Regions from separate parts of the Rhizobium sp. ZK1 genome, predicted to be linked through region 2. Evidence: predicted binding sites of a transcription regulator. Region 2 holds the regulator's gene; the other holds the start of a gene.
What was found. The regulator PhoB, encoded in region 2, activates phosphate uptake and scavenging genes when phosphate is short. The targets are predictions, from matches to a motif close to TGTCATNNANCTGTCAT.
Positions count from the first base shown of each region.

Region 1: ACK9YZ_RS21610 (DUF1045 domain-containing protein) is a predicted target of PhoB. The motif match lies at 2,381-2,397, and genes of this name have one in related genera.

Region 1 covers NZ_CP180586.1:4,296,834-4,307,668, reverse strand. Annotated here, with positions in the region: gene phnE (phosphonate ABC transporter, permease protein PhnE) at 33-995, shown strand; gene phnE (phosphonate ABC transporter, permease protein PhnE) at 1,003-2,349, shown strand; gene ACK9YZ_RS21610 (DUF1045 domain-containing protein) at 2,488-3,183, shown strand; gene ACK9YZ_RS21605 (alpha-D-ribose 1-methylphosphonate 5-triphosphate diphosphatase) at 3,197-4,336, shown strand; gene phnN (phosphonate metabolism protein/1,5-bisphosphokinase (PRPP-forming) PhnN) at 4,336-4,932, shown strand; gene ACK9YZ_RS21595 (GrpB family protein) at 4,952-5,458, shown strand; gene ACK9YZ_RS21590 (DNA translocase FtsK) at 5,474-7,906, opposite strand; gene polA (DNA polymerase I) at 8,181-10,835, opposite strand, start outside.
Region 2 covers NZ_CP180586.1:145,296-156,130, forward strand. Annotated here, with positions in the region: gene ppk2 (polyphosphate kinase 2) at 1-877, opposite strand, end outside; gene ACK9YZ_RS00735 (hypothetical protein) at 847-1,026, opposite strand; gene phoR (phosphate regulon sensor histidine kinase PhoR) at 1,123-2,346, shown strand; gene ACK9YZ_RS00745 (substrate-binding domain-containing protein) at 2,545-3,579, shown strand; gene pstC (phosphate ABC transporter permease subunit PstC) at 3,745-5,226, shown strand; gene pstA (phosphate ABC transporter permease PstA) at 5,223-6,545, shown strand; gene pstB (phosphate ABC transporter ATP-binding protein PstB) at 6,560-7,375, shown strand; gene phoU (phosphate signaling complex protein PhoU) at 7,420-8,133, shown strand; gene phoB (phosphate regulon transcriptional regulator PhoB) at 8,260-8,943, shown strand; gene ACK9YZ_RS00775 (hypothetical protein) at 9,164-9,334, opposite strand; gene ACK9YZ_RS00780 (GcrA family cell cycle regulator) at 9,676-10,206, opposite strand; gene ACK9YZ_RS00785 (aspartate aminotransferase family protein) at 10,630-10,835, shown strand, end outside.

The DNA.
Region 1 (10,835 bases), 350 kb from region 2:
GCCCTTTTTTCTTGTGACCAGGCGAGGCGTTCATGACTATTGCCGATACGCAGCATGTGCCAATGCAGAGCACGAAGGAAATCGCCACTGCCTGGGACAGGATGATCGCCAGGAGGCGTTTCTACACCGCCCTTGGCCTGGTGATCCTCATCGTCGCCTTTGTAAGCTCCGTTCGCTTTGCCGACGAGAGCAATGCCGGTCATTTCTTCGACCGCCTGCCGCACCTCTTCGACTTCCTGAGCTGGCTCATCCCGAAAGACTGGGCCGATGTCTGGCGCGCGCTTTTCGATATTGCGAGCCCGAATGACAAGGGCGGCGAGGAATTCAACTTCGCCAATGGCCGTGTCTATGTCTGGGGCAGCTTCTACATTCCGGAATATTTCGAGCTGATGATCATCACGATCAATATCGCGCTCGTCTCGACCATCATCGCCTTCATCTTCGCCGTTCCGCTCAGCTTCTTTGCTGCACGCAATCTGACGAAGAACTGGCCGCTGCGCATCTTTACCAAGCGCATCATGGAATTCCTGCGCGCCTTCCCGGAGATCGTCATCGCCGGCCTGTTTTCGGCGATCCTCTCGATCGGACCGGTGGCAGCAATCATCGCGATCACGCTCCATACGATCGGCGCGCTCGGCAAGCTCTTCTATGAAGTCGCCGAGAATATCGACATGAAACCGGACGAAGGCATGCGGGCCGTCGGCGCGAACTGGCTGGAGCGCGTGCGTTTCGCCGCCCTGCCGCAGGTCATGCCGAACTATGCTTCCTATGCGCTGCTGCGCCTCGAGATCAACGTACGTGCATCGACCATCATCGGCGCCGTCGGCGGCGGCGGTATCGGTGAAGAACTCAAGCTTTCCATTTCCCGCGGTTTCGGCGCGAAGACCGTGGCGCTCGTGCTGCTGCTCTTCGTGACGATCGTCGCGGTCGACCAATTCTCCGCCTGGCTGCGCCGCCGTCTCGTCGGCGAACACGCCTTCCTCCTGCAACATTGAGGCTGCCATGACGGTCATCGACGCAAACCGCATGCATGAGATCGAAACGCGCTATCCGGAATATTTCCACCGGTCCTTCCGCCAGCGTTTCGGCGGTCTCCTCATCGTCCTCGCAACAATCCTCTACGGCATCTATGCCGTCTGGTTCTTCGATCTGCCGAAGCTCGTCGCGGAAGCTCACTGGGAACGCTTCGGCATCTATATGAGCCAGTGGATCAGCTATGACGTACAGCCGGAATTCCGTATCCAGGACGATGGCACGATCCAGACGCGCTATCCGCGCTTCTCACCGCTTGGCGACGATCCGCATCCGGATTGGCTGAAAACCAACACAGATGGCAGCATCACGGTCCTCGTCAGCGGCAGCGGCCGCACGGTGACGGTCAGCAAGAGCCAGACGACGATCGTTGCCCATGGCATGACAGTGCCGGTCGATGTTTCCAGCGGCGCACCGAAAGTCGTCGGTCCGGTTCCGGGCTGGATGACGGTCTATGATGACAACGTGCTCGCCAATCTTGGTTTTGCAGGGGATGTCAGCATTTCCGTCGACCGTGTGAAGGTGCGCAAGCGATTTATCGGCTGGGCGAACTTCGTCTTCGATACTCAGTCGCCCTTCTTCGACAAGCAGGCAAGCGAGGTCATCAGTCTCATCCTCTCCGGCCCGCGGATCCATCCCGATCAGTCGAACCTGTCGCTCGCTTTCGACAATATCTGGAACAACAGCGAATGGCAGCATGGCGATGTCTGGACCAAGCTCTTCCAGACCATCGTGATGGCTTTCCTCGGCACGTTGCTCGGTTCGCTCGCAGCCTTCCCGCTCGCCTTCATGGCAGCGCGCAACATCACGCCAAACAGGTTTCTGAACCAGGCCCTGAAGCGCTTCTTCGACTTCCTCCGTTCGGTCGACATGCTGATCTGGGCGCTGTTCCTGACGCGCGCCTTCGGCCCCGGCCCTCTTGCCGGTTCCGGCGCCATCTTCCTCACGGAGACCGGCACGCTCGGCAAGCTCTACTCGGAAGGTCTCGAGAATATCGACAACAAACCGCGCGAAGGCGTGAAGTCGACAGGCGCCTCGACCGTGCTGGTGCATCGCTACGGCATCATGCCGCAGATCGTTCCCGTCATCGTCAGCCAAACGCTCTACCAGTGGGAATCGAACGTACGCGGCGCGACGATCATCGGCGCCGTTGGCGCCGGCGGTATCGGTCTCAAGCTCTGGGAAGCCATGCGCACCAATTCCAATTGGGAAAACGTCGCATACATGGTCATCCTGATCCTGATCGTCGTCTTCCTGTTCGATACCGCATCGAATGCGCTGCGCCATCGTCTGATGGGCACCAAGGCGGGCCGCTAAGCCCGATCAAAAGATGATGACGGCCTGCCGTCATCATCATTCTGTCATGGAAATCTTTTAGCCGGAGCGTGCTTGCGGTTCGCCGCCAAATCAATGCACATTGCGCTCCCCGTTCGGACGATCTCCAGGATAAAAGCCTTGCGCTACGCTCTCTATTTTTCGCCGTCTAAGGATCATTCCCTGACGGATGCTGCCTCTGTCTGGCTCGGCCGCAATGCCTTTACCGGCGAGACCTATCCTGCACCCGAATACGAGACGCTGCCGGCACACGAACAATTCGAACTGACGGCCGATCCGCGCCGCTATGGCTTCCATGCGACGATCAAGGCGCCTTTCGAGCTTGCCTCCTCCGTGACCGAAAAGGATCTGATGACGGTTGTCGAAGATTTCGTCGCCAACACGCCGGCCTTCGACATCCCGGAACTGGTGCTCGGCCAGCTTGGTCGCTTCTTCGCGCTTGTGCCGGGTTCGTTGCACCAACCGCTTCAGGATTTCGCGGCAAAGGTGGTAAAGTCTTTCGAGCCATTCCGGGCAGCACTCTCCGAGGCCGATATTATCAGGCGCAAACCGGAACGACTCTCCGAGAGCCAGCGCAATAATCTCATGCGCTGGGGCTATCCATATGTCATGGATGACTTCGGCTTCCATATGACGCTGACCGGCCAGGTGCCGGAAGAGCGCGCGGAAGTGATGAAAGCGATCCTGACGGAGCGTTTCTCAGCTTTCACCGGCAGGCCGCTTCACATTTCCGGCCTTGCCGTCTTTAGCGAAGAGGTGCGCGGCGCGCCTTTCAAAGTCCACACATGGCTGCCTCTTGCTGGCGCCAGAAGCTGAAAGATTTTCTGATATGAGCAAAGAAACCGTTCTTTCAAACGCCCGTATCGTTCTCCAGAACGATATCCTTTCGGGGTCTATCCTGATCCGTGACGGCAGGATCGCCGATATTTCGGAAGGCAGTTCATTAGCCGGCGAGGATTTCGAGGGCGATTACATCATTCCCGGCCTCGTCGAGCTGCATACGGACCATCTGGAAGGCCACTATTCACCGCGTCCTGGCATCCGCTGGAACAAGACGGCGGCCATCCAGGCCCACGATGCGCAGATCGTCACCTCAGGCATCACCACGGTCTTCGACTGCCTGCGCATGGGCGCTGACGAAGACGGCGGTTTCGAGCACGGCGAGATGCGCGAGATGGCCGATGCCATCCAGTCCGCCGAGAAGGAAGGGCGCCTGCGCGCCGAACACCTCATCCATCTGCGTTGCGAGGTTTCAGCCGACAATGTGCTGCAGCACTTCGCCGATTTCGAGAACGATCCCTATGTCCGTCTCGTTTCGCTGATGGACCATGCGCCCGGCCAGCGCCAGTTCCAGACAATGGACCAGTACATCTTTTATTATCAGAAGAAGCGCGGTCTCACGGACGAGGAGTTCGCCCGTTTCTGCGCCAGACGCATCGCCGAGTCCGATCGTAATTCAACGCCCAATCGGGACGCAATCTCCAAGGTCTGCGCCGAACGCGGCATCACCGTCGCAAGCCATGACGATGCCACACCTGCCCATGTCGATGAGGCGATCGAAAACGGCGTTCGCCTGGCCGAATTCCCGACCAGCATTGACGCAGCCCGGTTGTCGCATGAAAACGGCATGAGCGTTCTGATGGGCGCACCGAACATCGTGCGCGGCAAATCGCATTCCGGCAATATCGCCGCGCGTGATCTGGCGCAGCTCGGCGTTCTCGACGTGCTTTCGTCCGACTATGTGCCGCTTAGCCTGCTGCATGCGCCCTTCATTCTTGCCGACGAGGTTGAGGGCATTACCTTGTCGAAGGCGATCGCGATGGTCACGGCCACACCAGCACGCACCGTCGGTCTCAACGATCGCGGCCGCATCGAAACCGGCCTACGTGCCGATCTCGTCCGCGTTCACCGTTCGCATGGCGTGCCGGTGACGCGTTCCGTCTGGCGCGAAGGACGCCGTGTCGCATGATGATGTCACACGAGCCCCATCCGGGCGCCGGTGCCGAACGCGGCATCATGGTCGTCGTCGTCGGTCCGAGCGGGGCCGGCAAGGACACGCTGATGAACCTTGCGGCCCGGCATTTCGATCGCCGGGAGGACGTGCATTTTGCCCGCCGCGTCATCACTCGTGAAGGTGATGCCGGCGGAGAGGATCACCTCGCCGTTTCGGATGCGGGATTCGCATCGATGGAGCAGTCCGGCGCCTTTGCCGTGTGGTGGGAGGCGCATGGTCTCAAATACGCCATTCCGGCAGAAGTTTCCGTCTCGCTCGCCAGGGGCCACATTGTCGTTGCGAACGGTTCGCGTTCGGCGCTACACCGTTTCCAGGCCGCCTTCCCGCGGCTGAAGGTCATCAATGTGACGGCCCGCCCGGAAGTGCTGGCCGGCCGCCTGGAGGCTCGTGGCCGCGAGACGCATGAGGATATCATGGCCCGTCTTGCTCGCGGCCCGCTGACAGTGCGTGGCGATTATGATGTCGTGGAATTGGACAATAGCGATTCGCTTGAGGAGGCCGAGCGCAAGATGATCGATCTCCTGGACGGCTTCCTGAAGGAAATCGCCTGAACAAGATAAGGATATGAGAATGGCCATTCGCGTCGTCGACTATGACCCGGAATGGCCGTCTCTCTTCCGTCGGATCGTCGGTGAGCTCGAGCCGTTGTTCGCCGGTCTCCATCCCGTCTTTCATCACGTCGGCAGCACATCCGTCCCCGGACTGGCCGCCAAGCCAAAGATCGACCTGCACGCCGCCTTTGCGAGCGCGGATGCCCTTCCCGAGGCGATCGAGCGTGCGCAATCGCTTGGCGCCTTCACCTTTCACGGCGACAAATACCAGCAACAGACCTGGACCTTCACCAGCGGCAAAGGCTCACACGGCGCCCGGCTCTATCTCTGCTCGGCGGACAATGCCGTGCTGCGAGACCGGATCGCTTTTCGGGATTATCTCCGCTCCCATCCAGAAAGAGCGAACGCCTATGCCGCCCTCAAGCTGAAGCTCATGGGCGAGGCAAATGACGATTGGGATTATTATACCGGAGGCAAGCGCGACTTCGTGTTGGAGACGCTGCGGCTGGCTTCTGAGGAGCAGTAACCAGCCGCGCTCGGATTATTCGTTATCGCCGCGGCCTGAGACGATTTCACGTTTGCCGACGTGGTTTGCCGGGCCAACCAGCCCTTCCTTCTCCATGCGCTCGACCAGCGAGGCGGCACGGTTATAGCCGATGCCGAGACGGCGCTGGATGTAGGAGGTCGAGCACTTCTTGTCGCGCATGACGACCTTGACGGCCTGCTGGTAAAGCTCGTCGCCATCCTCAGCGCCCATGGCGCTCTTGTCGAAGACCGCGCCGTCCTCTTCATCCTCGGCTTCATCGTCCTCGCCGGCCGTGACGGTATCAAGATATTCCGGCCGGCCCTGCGTCTTCAGATGTGCCACGACCTTCTCGACTTCCGCGTCGGAAACGAAGGGGCCGTGGACACGAGCAATGCGGCCGCCGCCCTGCATATGCAGCATGTCGCCCTGGCCGAGCAGCTGTTCGGCGCCCTGCTCGCCGAGGATCGTGCGGCTGTCGATCTTCGAAGTCACCTGGAAGGAAATGCGGGTCGGGAAGTTCGCCTTGATCGTGCCGGTGATGACATCGACTGACGGGCGCTGGGTTGCCATGATGAGATGGATGCCGGCAGCACGCGCCATCTGTGCGAGACGCTGGATTGCGCCTTCGATCTCCTTGCCGGCGACCATCATCAGGTCGGCCATTTCGTCGACGATGACGACGATATACGGCATCGGCGCGAGATCCAGTTCCTGCTGCTCCTCGATCGGCGCACCGGTCTGCCGGTCGAAGCCGACCTGGACCATGATATGGATGGTCTCGCCCTTTTCACGGGCCAGGGAGACGCGGCCGTTATAGCCGTCGATATTGCGGACGCCGAGGCGCGACATCTTGCGATAGCGCTCCTCCATCTCGCGCACCGCCCATTTCAGCGCCATGACAGCCTTCTTGGGGTCGGTGACGACGGGCGTCAGCAGGTGCGGGATGCCGTCATAGACGGAGAGTTCCAGCATCTTGGGATCGACCATGATCAGGCGGCACTGTTCCGGCGTCATGCGGTAGAGCAGCGACAGGATCATGGTGTTGATGGCAACGGACTTGCCCGAGCCGGTCGTGCCGGCAACGAGCAGATGCGGCATCTTCGCGAGTTCGGCGATCACGGGTTCGCCGCCGATCGTCTTGCCGAGTCCGAGCGCCAGCTTGTAGCCGCTCTTGTCGAAATCGTCGCTTTCGATCATCTCGCGGAAATAGACGGTTTCACGCGTCGCATTCGGCAGTTCGATGCCGATGACGTTGCGGCCGGGAACGACAGCCACACGGGCAGACAGTGCCGACATGGATCGGGCAATATCATCGGCAAGGCCGATGACGCGGGATGATTTTACGCCGGGCGCCGGCTCGAATTCATAGAGTGTGACGACAGGACCAGGGCGGACATGGATGATCTCGCCCTTGACGCCGAAATCCTCCAGCACGCTTTCGAGAAGGCCGGCATTCTGCTCCAGCGTTTCCTGCGACATGATCTCGCCAAGCCGCTCCGGCGGCTCCTGCAGCAGGGCGCGCGGCGGGAATTCGTAGCCGGATGCATCGACTTTTTCGACGATCATGCGGGCCGGACGAAGCGGCGACGGGGCAGCGGCGGCGATTTCGACGCGCGCCACGGGCAGCACTTCGGACTGCGGCTGCGTCGGCTGGATGACCGGCGCGGCCTGGGTAAAGGGCGATTGCGCGGCTGGCTGCGCAGCAACGGGTGGCTGGACGACAGCAGTCCCGGCAAGCGGAGGGCGGGCCGGCGGCCGACTCAGGGGTGCTGCGGCTGCCGGAGGACGAGCCGCCCGGACGGGTGCAGCGGCGGAGGGCGGGGCAGCGCGTGGTGTTACCGGTGCAGGATTATGCCGGCCGGGACGCCATTCCATGATGCGGAAGCGCGAGGTGATCGTTTCGGGTTCGGCCTGCGACAGGTTGATCATTGGCGCACGTGACGGCTCGGCGTCCGTCTCCTCAAAAGCCATGACTTCCCAGAAAGCGAAATCCGAGATCGAGGAAAGCTCCGATGCGGCGCGCAGCGTGGTTTCCACGGATGCGGCGGTAACCGGCTGCGGCTGTGCTTCCGTCTGCTGGTCGATGACCGGCTCGACCACTTCCGGAAGATAGATATCGAAGGGCACGTTGACCGTGATCGGCCCTCGCATCGGCACTGGTTGCTGTGCGGCCGGGGATTGCGGTGGGGGCGCAGGTTGCGGCACAGGAGGAGCAACGACGACGATCTCCTCGCGAACAGGCTCTTCTGGGGCGCGGCGCTTGCTGATCAGCGTTTCCGGTGTGCGGGTGAAGCGGACGTTCGGGGCGAGCGAGAAATTGCTCTGCCAAAGCGGCGGCACCGGCTTTTCGCCTTCATATTCCACGGGGGCATTTTCCACGGGATGTTCAGCTTCCAGTCCGGACGAGAAATCTCCGGCATCCGTCAAATTGGTTCTGGGAAAACGCATGCGACAGCTACTCACTCACGCTTGGTAAATTCGGACATCCTTCCGGATAGGAAATGAAGGTTAATAAGTTCCTTCCAGCCGTTCCGTTGCGGGACGGCCAAAAAGAGGAAACTCCATTGGTTTCAGAGATTTGAGTCTTCAGGAAAAATCTTTGGGGTAATCTGACGAAGCGCCTAAAGCGCGGCGCGATCTTTCAGATCCGCTTGCCGCACTTCGGCTTTCGTTTTCGCATGCCGTTGCCGCAAAACCGCTGCGCAGTTTTGCGCGACATGCCTTAATGCGCCTCGTCCCAATTGGTGGCGGCGCGTGCGTCGACCCGAAGCGGTACGCGCATTTCAAGGGCCGGCGAGGTGGCATTTTCCATCACCGAAACGATTGTTGGCATCGCCTTTTCAACATCCTCGTCTTCGACCTCGAAGATCAATTCATCGTGCACCTGCAAGAGCATGCGCACCCGATCGGCAAGGCCTGCCTCGGCGAGCGCCGGCTCGATCTTGATCATAGCGCGGCGGATGACGTCAGCGGCCGAACCCTGGATCGGTGCGTTGATGGCAGCACGTTCGTTGAAGGCGCGGACCGAAGGATTGGACGAGCGGATTTCCGGATAATTGATTCGGCGGCCGAAGATCGTCTCGACATAGCCCTTGTCGCGGGCCATCTGCTTGCGGCTTTCCATGTAATCGCGAATGCCGGGGAAACGCTCGAAATACTTCTTGATATAGTCGCCGGCTTCCGAGCGCTCGATGGAAAGCTGGTTGGCGAGACCGAAGGCGGAAATGCCGTAGATAATGCCGAAGTTGATCGCCTTGGCGCGGCGGCGCACCTCGGCCGGCATGCCCTCGACGGGAACGCCGAACATTTCGGAGGCGGTCATGGCGTGGATGTCGATGCCGTCTTCGAAAGCGCGCACGAGCTGCGGGATCTCAGCGACATGGGCGAGCACGCGCAGCTCGATCTGGCTGTAGTCGGCCGAGATCAGCTTGTGGCCGGGCGATGAAATGAAGGCGGTGCGAATCTTGCGGCCTTCGGCGGTGCGGACTGGAATGTTCTGAAGGTTCGGCTCCGAGGAGGAAAGGCGGCCTGTCGTCGTCGATGCCAGTGAATAGGAGGTGTGCACCCGCTTCGTTTCCGGATGGATGTAACCCGGAAGCGCATCCGTGTAGGTGGACTTCAGCTTGGTGAGCTGGCGCCAGTCGACGATCTTGCGCGGCAGCTCGAAGCCGGCCGCCGCCAGGTCTTCCAGCACGCTTGCCGAGGTCGACCACTGGCCGGTCTTGGTCTTGCTGCCGCCGGCAAGGCCCATCTTGCCGAACAGAATGTCGCCAAGCTGCTTAGGAGAGCCGATATTGAACCTCTCGCCGGCAAGCTGATAGATTTCATCCTCGAACCTGGCTGCCCCCTGAGCCAGTTCGCCCGACAGGCGCGACAGGATCTGGCGGTCGACCGTGATGCCACGTTCTTCCATGCGCGCCAGAACAGGCACGAGCGGACGTTCCAGACGCTCATAGACGCGCGTAAGCTGAGTAGCGGCAAGGCGCGGCTTCAGCACCATCCAGAGGCGCAGCGTCACGTCGGCGTCTTCTGCGGCGTAGTGGGTCGCGCGCTCGATATCCACGAGGTCGAAAGTGACGTTGGACTTGCCGGAGCCGGCAACATCCTTGTAGGCGATCGGTGTGTGTCCGAGGAATTTTTCAGACAAGGGGTCCATGCCGTGCGCGCCCGTGCCGGCATCGAGCACATAGGATATCAGCATCGTATCGTCGAAACTCTTCGTCTCGATGCCGTAGCGCTTCATCAGCAGGTAGTCGTATTTCAAGTTCTGCGCCACCTTGAGGATCGATTCATCCTCCAGCAGCGCCTTCAGCCGCAATAGCGCGTCGCGCATCGGGATCTGGTTTTCCGCGAGCCCACCGCCGAGCAGGTCACCGACGCCCGTCTTGTGGCTGATCGGCACGTAGGCGGCGCGGATGCGTGTGCCGGTTGGGTCTGTCGCATTATCGGCAATCGCCAGGGAGAAGCCGACGAGCTCGGCCTGCATGGCATCGAGCGAGGTCGTTTCCGTATCGAAGGCGACGAGGCCGGTGTCCCGCGCGTCGGCGATCCACCGATCGAGGGTCGCTAGGTCGCGGATCGTCACATAGGAGGAATGGTCAAACGGCAGGGTCGCAAAAGCCTCTGCCCGCGCCTTGGCAAGATCGGCCGGCGCAAACGTGCCTTCGACCGCAGTTTTCGCCTTTGCACGCGGCGGAACCGCGACGGCCTCGCCACCTACGTCAGGGATAGTGCCCGCGACAGGCTCCGGCTCGGCTGCATCGAGATCCGGGCCATGCGCTTCCGCACCCCATTCGATCTTCACGAAAGCAGGCTCGATCTCGCTGGCATCGCAATTGCAGACTTCCGCGACACGGCGCGTCAGCGTCGTGAACTCCATGGTCTTCAGGAAGCCGATCAGCTTGGGGCCGTTCTGCGGCTCCAGGATGAGCGCGTCGAGGCCAAGCTCCAGCGGCACGTCGGTGCGCAGGCGCACCAACTCGCGGGAAAGCTTCGCCTTGTCGATGTTTTCGAGAATCGTCTGGCGACGCTTTTCCTGCTTGATCTCGTGGGCACGCTCGAGAAGGGTATCGAGATCGCCATATTCGGCGAGAAGCTGGGCGGCCGTCTTGGGACCGATGCCCGGAATGCCCGGAACATTGTCGACGGAATCGCCGGTCATGGCCTGCAGGTCGATCATCTTTTCCGGCGGCACACCCCATTTCTCGATGACATCGGGGATGCTGATCTGCTTGTCCTTCATGCTGTCATACATGTGGACATTGGTCGTGACGAGCTGCATCAAATCCTTGTCGGAGGAGACGATCGTCACGTCGGCGCCGACGGCTTCGGCCTGGCGGGCATAGGTGGCGATGATATCGTCGGCTTCGAAACCTTC
Region 2 (10,835 bases):
TCAGGAAGCCAGGACCCGAGCCGATGATCTTGTCATCAAGCGTGCCGATGGCATCCTTGTCCTTGCCGTCATAATCCATGGTCTTCAGCATGTGGCGGATGAGGTTGAGCCTCGCCCGGCGCTTGTCATTGGCGCGGATCACGGTCCAGGGTGCGAACTGCGTGTGGGTTTCCTTCAGCATGCGGTCGCGCTTCTCGCTGTAGTCGCCCCATTTGGTCAATGCGGCTATATCCATCGAGGAGAGCTTCCAGACGGCGAGCGGATCGTGCCGCCGGTCGTGGAACCGCTTGATCTGCATTTCCCGGCCGATATCGAGATAGAACTTGAAGAAGAATATGCCTTCGTGAGCGATGATCTTTTCGAGCTGCGGCGCCTGGTGCAGAAAATCCTCATACTGTTTCGGCGTGCAGAAGCCCATGACCGGCTCCACGCCGGCACGGTTGTACCAGGAGCGGTCGAAGAGCACGAATTCGCCCGATGTCGGAAACTGCGCGATATAGCGCTGGAAATACCATTGGCCCTGTTCGCGCTCCGTTGGCTTGGAGAGCGCCACCACCCGGGCAAGGCGTGGGTTCATGTGAGCCGAGGATGCCTGGATCGAGCCGCCCTTGCCGGCCGCGTCGCGCCCTTCGAAGAGCGCCATCACCCGTTTGCCCGTCGCCTGCAGCCAGAACTGCACCTTCACGAGCTCGATCTGCAGCTTCCTGAGTTCCCTGAGATACTCGTCTTCCTCAAGCTTCTTCTTGTAGGGGTAGCCGCCGGATTCCAGCGCATGTTCATCCACCCAGTCGGGCAGGGCGGGGTCGTCAATATCGAAGACGTGCTTCTTGCCCCTGATATCCAGCTCTAAAGCTCTGCTTTCGACGTCTTTGGCCATCGTCCTCTCCCGCGCACAATGATTTCGTTTTTCGGCAGGCGAACATATTTATCATTGAAAATCAAATCCGCTGCGTAAGCAAAGCGCAATCCGGTGCCGCGCGGCTGCGGCTTTTCGCGCAAGTTTCTCAAACGGAAAACTTCTGTCATGAAAGCCGGCTATCAGGCAGAGTTTGAATATAAAGAAAACGAATCGATGCCGTGAGGGGCGCTTTGGAAGACGAAACGTCATGGACGAAAAGCCTGTTGGCGCGCATCCGGCGCGAACGCCCGGTTTTGCTGGCAACGCTGCTGAGCGCGCTGGTGGCGCTTGCTGCGGGCATGAACAAATGGATCGTGCTCGCCCTGCTGCTCGTGATGGTCGTCACCGCGCTTTTCAAGGAGGCGCCGGTCATCAGGGCTGATGTCGTCGAGCCGGTCGAACCCGAGCCTGAAGTGCCTCAGAGCCGCCTGCCGGAGGTCTCCGCCACGCTGGCCGGTCTCGATATCCCGGTCATGGTGCTCTCGCAGGATGCCTCGGTGCTGTTCCAGAACCGCGCGGCCGAAAAGGCCTTCGGCGAGGTGACGCTCGGCTCCCATATATCGGCGAGGCTGCGTTCCCCCGGCGTCCTGGACATGGTGCGCGAAACCATCGCCACCAACGCGCCGAACCAGATCGAACATTCCGAGCGCCTGCCCTCCGAGCGTGTCTATATCGTTCGCAGCGCTCCGGTCGAATTCAAGGATGATGACGGCCGCGACGAGCGCTATTACATCCTCTCCTTCCGCGATATTTCCGAGGTGCGCCGTATCGACCGCATGCGCTCGGATTTCGTCGCCAATGCCAGCCATGAGCTGCGCACGCCACTTGCCTCGCTGCGCGGCTTCATCGAAACCATCCAGGGTCCGGCAAAGAACGATCCCAAGGCGCAGGCGCGCTTCCTCGGCATCATGCTCGACCAGGCAACGCGCATGAGCAGGCTTGTCGACGATCTTCTGTCTCTATCCAGGCTCGAACTCAAGTCGCATATCGCCCCCGATGAAAAGGTGGATTTGGTGCCGCTTCTCGGCCATGTCAGGGATTCGCTTGTGCCGCTCGCAAGGGATGTCGGCGTCTCGATCAACCTGCACCTGCCGGAGGGCAGGGTCGAGGTGCTGGGAGATCGTGATGAACTCGTCCAGGTCTTCGAGAACCTGATGGAGAACGCCTGCAAATACGGCCAGGAAGGCGAAGTCGTCGATGTCTGGCTGAAGAACGGGTCGGGCCAGCCGGTGGAGGTCAGTGTCGTCGACAGAGGCCCTGGCATTCCGGCCGAACATGTGCCGCGCCTGACGGAGCGTTTCTATCGCGTCAGCATCGAAGACAGCCGTTCCAAGAAGGGCACGGGCCTCGGGCTTGCCATCGTCAAGCATATTCTGACGCGTCATCGTGCACGGCTGATCGTAAAATCCGAAGTCGGCAAGGGAACGGAGTTTACCGTGCGTTTCTGACGCATTATGTCGCACACGATTTAATACCGCTATATTTTTACGTTTAATATCAATGATTTATACTGTCATAAATGTTTCATCGATCTGACATAAAAGGACGGTGCTTAAGGCGCTAAGAGAGTCCTGCCGATGAAAAAAGGCAATGCGAGGGCCTCTTCGAGGCCGCACTCACACAAGCCCAAATGCCGGGAGATTCAAATGAACACCTTTAAACTTACTGTTGCCGCGCTCGCTGCAACCGCCGCTTTTGCTGGCGTTGCTGTTGCCCGCGACCAGATTCAGGTTGCTGGTTCCTCCACCGTCCTGCCGTACGCAAAGATCGTCGCCGAGTCGTTCGGCGAAACCTTCACCAACTTCAAGACGCCGATCGTCGAATCAGGCGGCTCGAGCGCCGGCCTCAAGGAATTCTGCAAGGGCGTCGGCGAAAACACCATCGACATCGCTAACTCGTCCCGCGCCATCAAAAAAAGCGAGATCGAAGCCTGCCAGGCTGCCGGCGTAACCGACATCCAGGAAGTCAAGATCGGTTATGACGGCATCGTCTTCGCAACCGACGCGTCTAACCCCGATGTCGCTTACGTTCCGGCCGACATTTACAAGGCTGTGGCTGCCCAGGTCGTCGTTGACGGCAAGCTTGTCGCCAACCCCTACAAGAAGTGGTCGGAAGTGAACCCGAAGCTCCCGGCTGTTGATATCGCTGCCTACATCCCCGGCGAAAAGCACGGCACTCGCGAAGTCTTCGAGGAAAAGGTCTTGGCAGCTGGCTGCGAAGCATCGGGCGCCGCAGAAGTCATTAAAACCGCCATCTCGGACAAGGCCGCTCAGGGCAAGGCCTGCATCGCAGTCCGCAAGGACGGCGCTGCAGTCGACATCGACGGCGACTACACCGAAACGCTGTCTCGCATCGCCGCCAACAAGACCGCGGTCGGCGTATTCGGCCTCTCCTTCTATGAAAACAATGCTGACAAGCTCAAGGTCGCGACCATGAGCGGCATCGTTCCGTCGACGGAAACGATCGCCAACGGCACCTACCCGGTTTCCCGTCCGCTGTTCTTCTACGTCAAGAAGGCACATCTCGGCGCCGTTCCGGGCCTGAAGGAATATGTCAACTTCTTCGTATCCGACCAGATGATCGGCCCTGAGGGTCCGCTCGCCGAATACGGCCTCGTTGCCGCTCCGGATGCAGAGCGCGAAGCGATCCGTAAGGACGTAGAGGCTGGCAAGACCATGTAATGACTTTGCCGGCGCGACGCTTGGGGTGTCGCGCCGGCATCGCCTTATCTGCCCGGCACCGTCAGGTGCCGTGCGGATAAAATTCTTCTCCATGATATTGAAGCCGATGGCATGCTCCTGGAGCTGCCGGGCTCTTTGGGGGCTGTGGGCCTGGGGACGTAACGAATGAGCACATCCATCATACTCTTGTGCCTGGTAGTGATCGGCGCCGTTGCCTATGTGGCTGCGCGCAGCCGCGCTGCCGCACTTTCCGGCGGCAGGTCTTCTGCCCTGCATTCGCGGCCGGCCTATTATGGCTCCTATGCCGCGATCTGGGCTGTTCTGCCGTCCCTGATCGTTCTGTGCGTCTGGCTGGCTGTCAGCCCGGGCATCATATCCTCCTCCGTTCGCGGCGCCTTTCCTGAAGACGTGAAGGCCCAGCCGGCCGTCCAGCAGGACCTCGCCTACAGCATGGTCGCCACGGTTGCCCGCGGCATGAACATGCTGACGTCGGATGAGGTTTCTTCCCTCTCCGGCGATCCCGCCGGCCTGCAGGCAAAGCTCAGCGAGAAGGGCGTACCGCTCGCCGGCGAGCCGCAGCCTTACATGATCGATGCCGCAAAGACCCTGAACGCGGAGAGCATGACGAGCCGCCTCTTCATGACGGCGATCGTGCTGCTTATCTCCGTTGCGGGCGCTTTCTACGCGCTTCGTTCCGTTGCTCCGCGTTTCCGCGCCCGTAACCGCGTCGAGCGCGTCATGCTCTGGGCGCTTCTCGGGGCATCCTCCCTCGCCATTCTGACGACGATCGGCATCGTGCTCTCGATGCTGTCGGAAGCGGCCCGCTTCTTCGCGGTCGTTCCCTTTGCCGACTTCTTCTTCGGAACGGTCTGGGATCCGCGCTTTGCCGGTGCAGGCAGCTCCTCCTTCGGCCAGTTCGGCCTCATCCCGCTGCTGCTGGGCACGCTCTATATCGGCTTCGTCGCCATGCTCGTTGCCGTGCCGGTCGGTCTCTTTGCCGCCATCTACATGGCCGAGTATGCCTCTTCGAAGGTCCGCTCGCTTGCCAAGCCGCTTCTCGAAGTGCTGGCCGGCATTCCGACCATCGTCTACGGCTTCTTCGCCCTTGTCACGGTCGGCCCGTTCCTGCGCGATCTCTCGGCGAATGTCAGCGGCCTCCTGAGCGGCAATTATACCAACTTCATCCAGGCGCAGAGCGTCATCACCGCGGGCATCGTCATGGGCATCATGCTGATCCCCTACGTTTCCTCGCTCTCCGATGACATCATCACCGCCGTGCCGCGCTCGCTCCGCGACGGCTCGCTCGGTCTTGGCGCCACGCGTTCCGAGACCATCAAGAAGGTCGTTCTGCCGGCGGCACTTCCCGGCATCGTCGGTGCCCTGCTGATGACGGCGTCCCGCGCCATCGGCGAAACCATGATCGTGGTTCTCGCAGCCGGTGTCGCCGCCCGTATCCAGATCAATCCCTTCGAGCCGATGACGACAGTGACCGTCAAGATCGTCAACCAGCTGACGGGTGACCTCGAGTTCACCTCGCCGCAGACCCTGGTTGCCTTCGCCCTTGGCATCACGCTGTTCTGCATCACGCTCTGCCTGAACATCTACGCGCTCTACATCGTGCGCAAATACCGGGAGCAGTACGAATGACGAATATTGTTTCCCCCGTCGCCGGAGTGACCGTTTCCAAGGCGCCCGCGCGTCGCGACATCGGCATCAAGCGCCGTTATGCCGCCGAGCGCCGCTTCCAGGCCTATGGTATCGCCGCGATCGCCTTCGGCCTGATCTTCCTGTTTATCCTCCTGTGGACGGTCATCGGTAATGGCTATACCGCCTTCCAGCAGACGGCGATCACGCTGCCGATCGAGTTCACTGAGAAGACCATCGACCCGGACAACAAGCGTGCGACCGATTCCTCGGTTCTGATCGCCGCCAACTACCCGGTTCTCCTGCGCGACGCGATCGTCAAGCAGCTTGGCATCAATGCGTCCAGCCGTCCTGACGTGCGCGACGCAACCGCCATGCTGTCCAAGGGCGCGCCGATCCAGCTGCGCGACATGGTCGTCGCCGACCCCCAGATCATCGGCAAGACCGTCAATGTCACGCTACTCGCCGATGCCAATATCGACAGCGCCAACAAGGGCCAGATCGACCTCACCGTCGATGAGAAGAACCGCAAGGTGAACGACAAGCAGCTCGGCTGGATGAACGAGCTGAAGGCGAGCGGTGCTCTCCACAAGCAGTTCAACACCGGCCTCTTCGTCAACGGCAATTCCAGCCGTCCCGAAGCTGCAGGTCTCGGCGTCGCTCTCATCGGCTCGCTCTACCTGATGCTGATCGTTCTTGTCCTTTCGCTGCCGATCGGCGTCGCCGCCTCGATCTACCTCGAGGAATTTGCGCCCAAGAACAAGCTGACGGACCTGATCGAAGTCAACATCAACAACCTCGCAGCCGTTCCGTCGATCGTCTACGGTCTGCTCGGCCTGTCGGTCTTCATCAACTTTGCCGGCCTGCCGCGTTCGGCATCGCTTGTCGGCGGGCTGGTGCTGGCACTGATGACGCTGCCGACGATCATCATCGCGACACGCGCGGCGCTTCGTGCCGTGCCGCCGTCGATCCGCGCAGCCGCACTCGGCCTCGGCGCCTCGAAGATGCAGATGGTGTTCCACCATGTGCTGCCGCTCGCAATGCCCGGCATCCTGACCGGCACGATCATCGGCCTTGCCCACGCACTCGGCGAAACCGCGCCGCTGCTCCTGATCGGCATGGTTGCCTTCGTCGCCCAGGCGCCGACCACGCCGCTCGATCCTTCCACCGCACTTCCGGTGCAGGTCTACATGTGGGCCAACGAAGCCGAACGCGCCTTCGTGGAAAGAACCTCGGGTGCCATCATCGTCCTGCTCCTGTTCCTGATCGTCATGAACCTCGGAGCTATCCTCTTGCGTCGTCGCTTTGAGCGCCGCTGGTAAACGGAGTAAAGATCATGAACATGTTGACGGAAGCTGCAGTCGAGAAGGCGCTGGACCAGAAAATGAACAACGTCCCGTATAAGATGATCGGTCAGGATGTCTCCGTCTATTACGGAGAGAAGCGCGCGCTTTTCGATGTCAATCTGAACATCCGCGAAAACACCGTGACCGCCCTGATCGGCCCGTCTGGCTGCGGCAAGTCCACCTTCCTGCGTTCGCTGAACCGCATGAACGACACGATCGACGGCTGCCGGGTCACCGGCAAGATCACGCTCGACGGCGATGACATCTACGATCCCGATATCGACGTCGTCGAACTTCGCGCCCGCGTCGGCATGGTGTTCCAGAAGCCGAACCCGTTTCCGAAGTCGATCTACGAAAACGTCTCCTACGGCCCGCGCATCCACGGCCTCGCCAAGTCCAAGGCAGACCTCGACCAGATCGTCGAGTCCAGCCTGCAGCGCGCCGGCCTCTGGAACGAAGTCAAGGACCGCGTGCATGAATCGGGTACCGGCCTTTCCGGCGGTCAGCAGCAGCGCCTGTGCATCGCGCGCGCCGTTGCCGTCAGCCCGGAAGTCATCCTGATGGACGAGCCCTGCTCGGCGCTGGACCCGATCGCGACTGCAAAGGTCGAAGAGCTGATCCACGAGCTGCGTGAAAACTACACCATCGTCATCGTGACGCATTCCATGCAGCAGGCCGCCCGCGTCTCACAGCGCACGGCCATGTTCCACCTCGGCAATCTGGTTGAGGAAAACGATACCGACAAGATGTTCACCAATCCGGACGATCCGCGCACCCAGGACTATATCATGGGCCGGTTCGGCTGATTTTGGCGATGTGAAGCCTTCCCGATTTTCGAGGACAAAGCCCCATGGCATCGACACATATTTTTTCCGCCTATGACGACGATCTGAAATTCCTGTCCCGGCGCATTTCCGAGATGGGTGGTCTTGCCGAACAGATGGTCGGCGAGGCCGTCCGTGCGCTGGTCAACGGCGATACGGCGCTCGCCCAGAAGGTCATTTCCGACGACGTCATCCTCGATCACGCCGAGCGTGAGATCAATGACAAGGCGATCGTCACGATCGCCCGTCGCCAGCCGATGGCCTCCGACCTTCGCGAGATCATGGGTTCGATCCGCATCGCCGCCGACCTCGAGCGCGTCGGCGATCTTGGCAAGAACACCGCAAAGCGCGTCATCGCCGTCCAGAGCACCGGCGTTCCCCGCAAGCTTGCCCGCGGTCTCGAGCATCTCTCCGAACTGGCGCTCGTCCAGCTCAAGGAAGTGCTCGACGTCTACACGACGCGTTCCGCTGACAAGGCCAAGTCCATCCGTGAGCGCGACGACGAGATCGACGCGATGTACACCTCGCTGTTCCGCGAACTCCTGACCTACATGATGGAAGATCCGCGCAACATCACGAGCTGCACGCATCTTCTCTTCTGCGCCAAGAACATCGAGCGCATCGGCGACCATGCGACCAATATCGCCGAGACGATCTACTACATGGCAACCGGCGCCCAGCCCGAAGGCGAACGTCCGAAGGACGACAGCTCCAACACCGTTGGCGCCGTCACCGAGTAATCCTGATCTGCCGATTGCATGCGCGCCCGCGCGGGCGCGCATGGGTGCAGCCAATTCCGAGTTCCTGCATGATCCCTGCTTAAATCACCCCCGGTTTAAGGATCATGCATTAGGAGACTGACACGCATGATCCCAAGAGTTGCAGTTGTTGAAGATGAAGAGGCGCTGAGCGTGCTTCTCCGCTACAACCTCGAAGCGGAAGGTTTCGAGGTGGATACGATCCTCCGTGGCGACGAGGCCGAAATCCGGCTTCAGGAGCGCACGCCCGACCTGCTCATCCTCGACTGGATGCTGCCGGGCGTTTCCGGCATCGAGCTCTGCCGCCGGCTGCGCATGCGGCCGGAGACCGAGCGTCTGCCGATCATCATGCTGACGGCGCGCGGCGAAGAGAGCGAACGCGTTCGCGGCCTCTCGACCGGCGCGGACGACTATGTCGTCAAGCCCTTCTCGACGCCGGAACTTGTCGCCCGCGTCAAGGCGATGCTGCGTCGTGCCCGTCCGGAGGTTCTTTCCAGCGTTTTGAAGTGCGGGGATATCGAGCTCGATCGCGAAACCCATCGCGTTCATCGCAAGAGCCGTGAAGTCCGCCTCGGCCCGACCGAGTTTCGCCTGCTCGAATTCCTGATGTCGTCGCCGGGCAGGGTCTTCTCCCGCTCGCAGCTTCTGGATGGCGTCTGGGGCCATGATATCTATGTGGACGAGCGCACCGTCGACGTCCATGTCGGCCGCCTGCGCAAGGCGCTGAACTTCTCCAACATGCAGGATGTCATCCGCACCGTTCGTGGCGCGGGATATTCCATGGAAGCCTGATCCGAGTGATCGGAGGTCCAGACGGGTCGCTCGCTTGCCGGGCGGCCCGTTTGTCTATTCGGCTGCGTTTTTAGGAGTAGGCGTTGCCTCGCTCACACTTTGACCGACATGTTTCTTGCATCGCGAGGGCTGAAGCCATGATGGGGAGGGCTGCTATGCGCCATCAGGAGACGTTGGCTTCGGCTCGCTCGTGCGGCCACCCTTGTCTCCCTTGATGTGATCATGGGGAGCTCAGGTCCAGACCGAGCATGCTGCTAAGGACAAAGGCGAGGAGCCCCACGCCGAGTAGCGCCAGCATGAAGACTGCGGCCATCTTGCCGCCCGTGCGCAGTACCGCTTGCCGCTCCCCCATCTCGCTTCGATCGTAATGCCACTTGATGGCGAAGAACATGGCCGTTCCCAACGCGAGAACCTTGAACGTAACAAAGACTACAGGGACCCAATCCATATCAGAGACTCTCATGTGCACCAGCTACGCGCCTTATGATCCCATCTTAGGCAAACGCATACGTCCTATTGTGCAAGGCTGATATGTAACAGCGGGGGCGGTTTCCTGGCCTGTATCGTCGGGTTCGGGAATGACCGCTTAGGGCCGCCAGAAGGCTTTGAGCACTTATTGCCCCACCGACCAGTTCCACGGCAGGAGTTCTGCGACGGGCAGAAAAATTTCGCCCCCCCTGCGCGTCAGCGAAGAGGGGCGACGAAATGCTGCATTTCTGGGCAAGGCGTGGATCAGGCGACCCGGACAGCCTTGCGGCGTTCGCTCATCGGCTGATAGGCGAGACGCTGGTGGTAGTTGCAATAGGGCGATGAATCCGGGGAGTCGCAGCCGCAGAAGTAGAAATCGTCCTTCATCGGATCGCCGACCGGCCATTTGCAGGTGCGTTCCGTGAGTTCCGTCAGGCCGAGGCGACGGGAGATAGGCACGACCACGTTTTTGGCCGGTACATATTCCATTTCCTCGACAGTTTCGATCTCGATCTCTTCCTTCAGGACAGTTGCGCCCTGCTGACGGGTAACGGTGCGGGTGGTGATGCGAGACGCATAGTTCGGGGCGCGGGGAGCCGAGGTATTGCGCTTCGGTGCACGCGCAGCGGTTGCCGTGCCGCCGGCCTTGGCGCGGCCAGGAAGACTGAGCCGGTGAACCTTGCCGATAACAGCGTTTCTACTGACGCCGCCAAGTTGCGCTGCGATCTGGCTGGCGCTCAGCCCCTCCGACCAAAGCTTCTTGAGCTTTTCGACACGCTCGTCTGTCCAGTTCATGCCCTGTCTCCACCTTTCGCGTTGGTGATGGCAGAATCCCTCACCGTTGCCTCGGAAACTTCCAAAGCAAGAAACGCCCGATCAATTTTGGTGACTAGTTCCGCCGCATGCAGTCTAGTAATTGAACTTTAACCTAGTGTGAGCCTGACTCTGTGACAAGAGTCGCAGGAATCCGATGAATCCGAATTCGTAGTTTTCCCCAACTTGCTTCCCGACAGAGTCATTTCTGCAACATTAGCTGTTGATAGACCTGTAAAGCCGATTACCGGCTTGACGCATGCGCTAAATCCTCAGTTTTGTTGACATTGCAGTGCGAAAAGTAAATAGTGGGCCGGGCCGCCGAAAGGCGGCATTTTTAATTTTTCGGACCTGGTTTTCTTAGCCGGAGTCCGGTGCCCCGGAACCTGATCAGGAGATCGCGCCATGGCTGAAGCCTCGCCGCTTTATGACACCTATTCTCGTGCCCCATTGCGGTTCGAGCGAGGTGAAGGCGTCTGGCTGATCACCGACACCGGCGAGCGATATCTGGATTTCGGCGCGGGCGTTGCCGTCACATCGGTGGGGCATGGCAACCCGCATGTCGTGGCCGCGCTCAAGGATCAGGCTGACAAGGTCTGGCACCTTTCGAA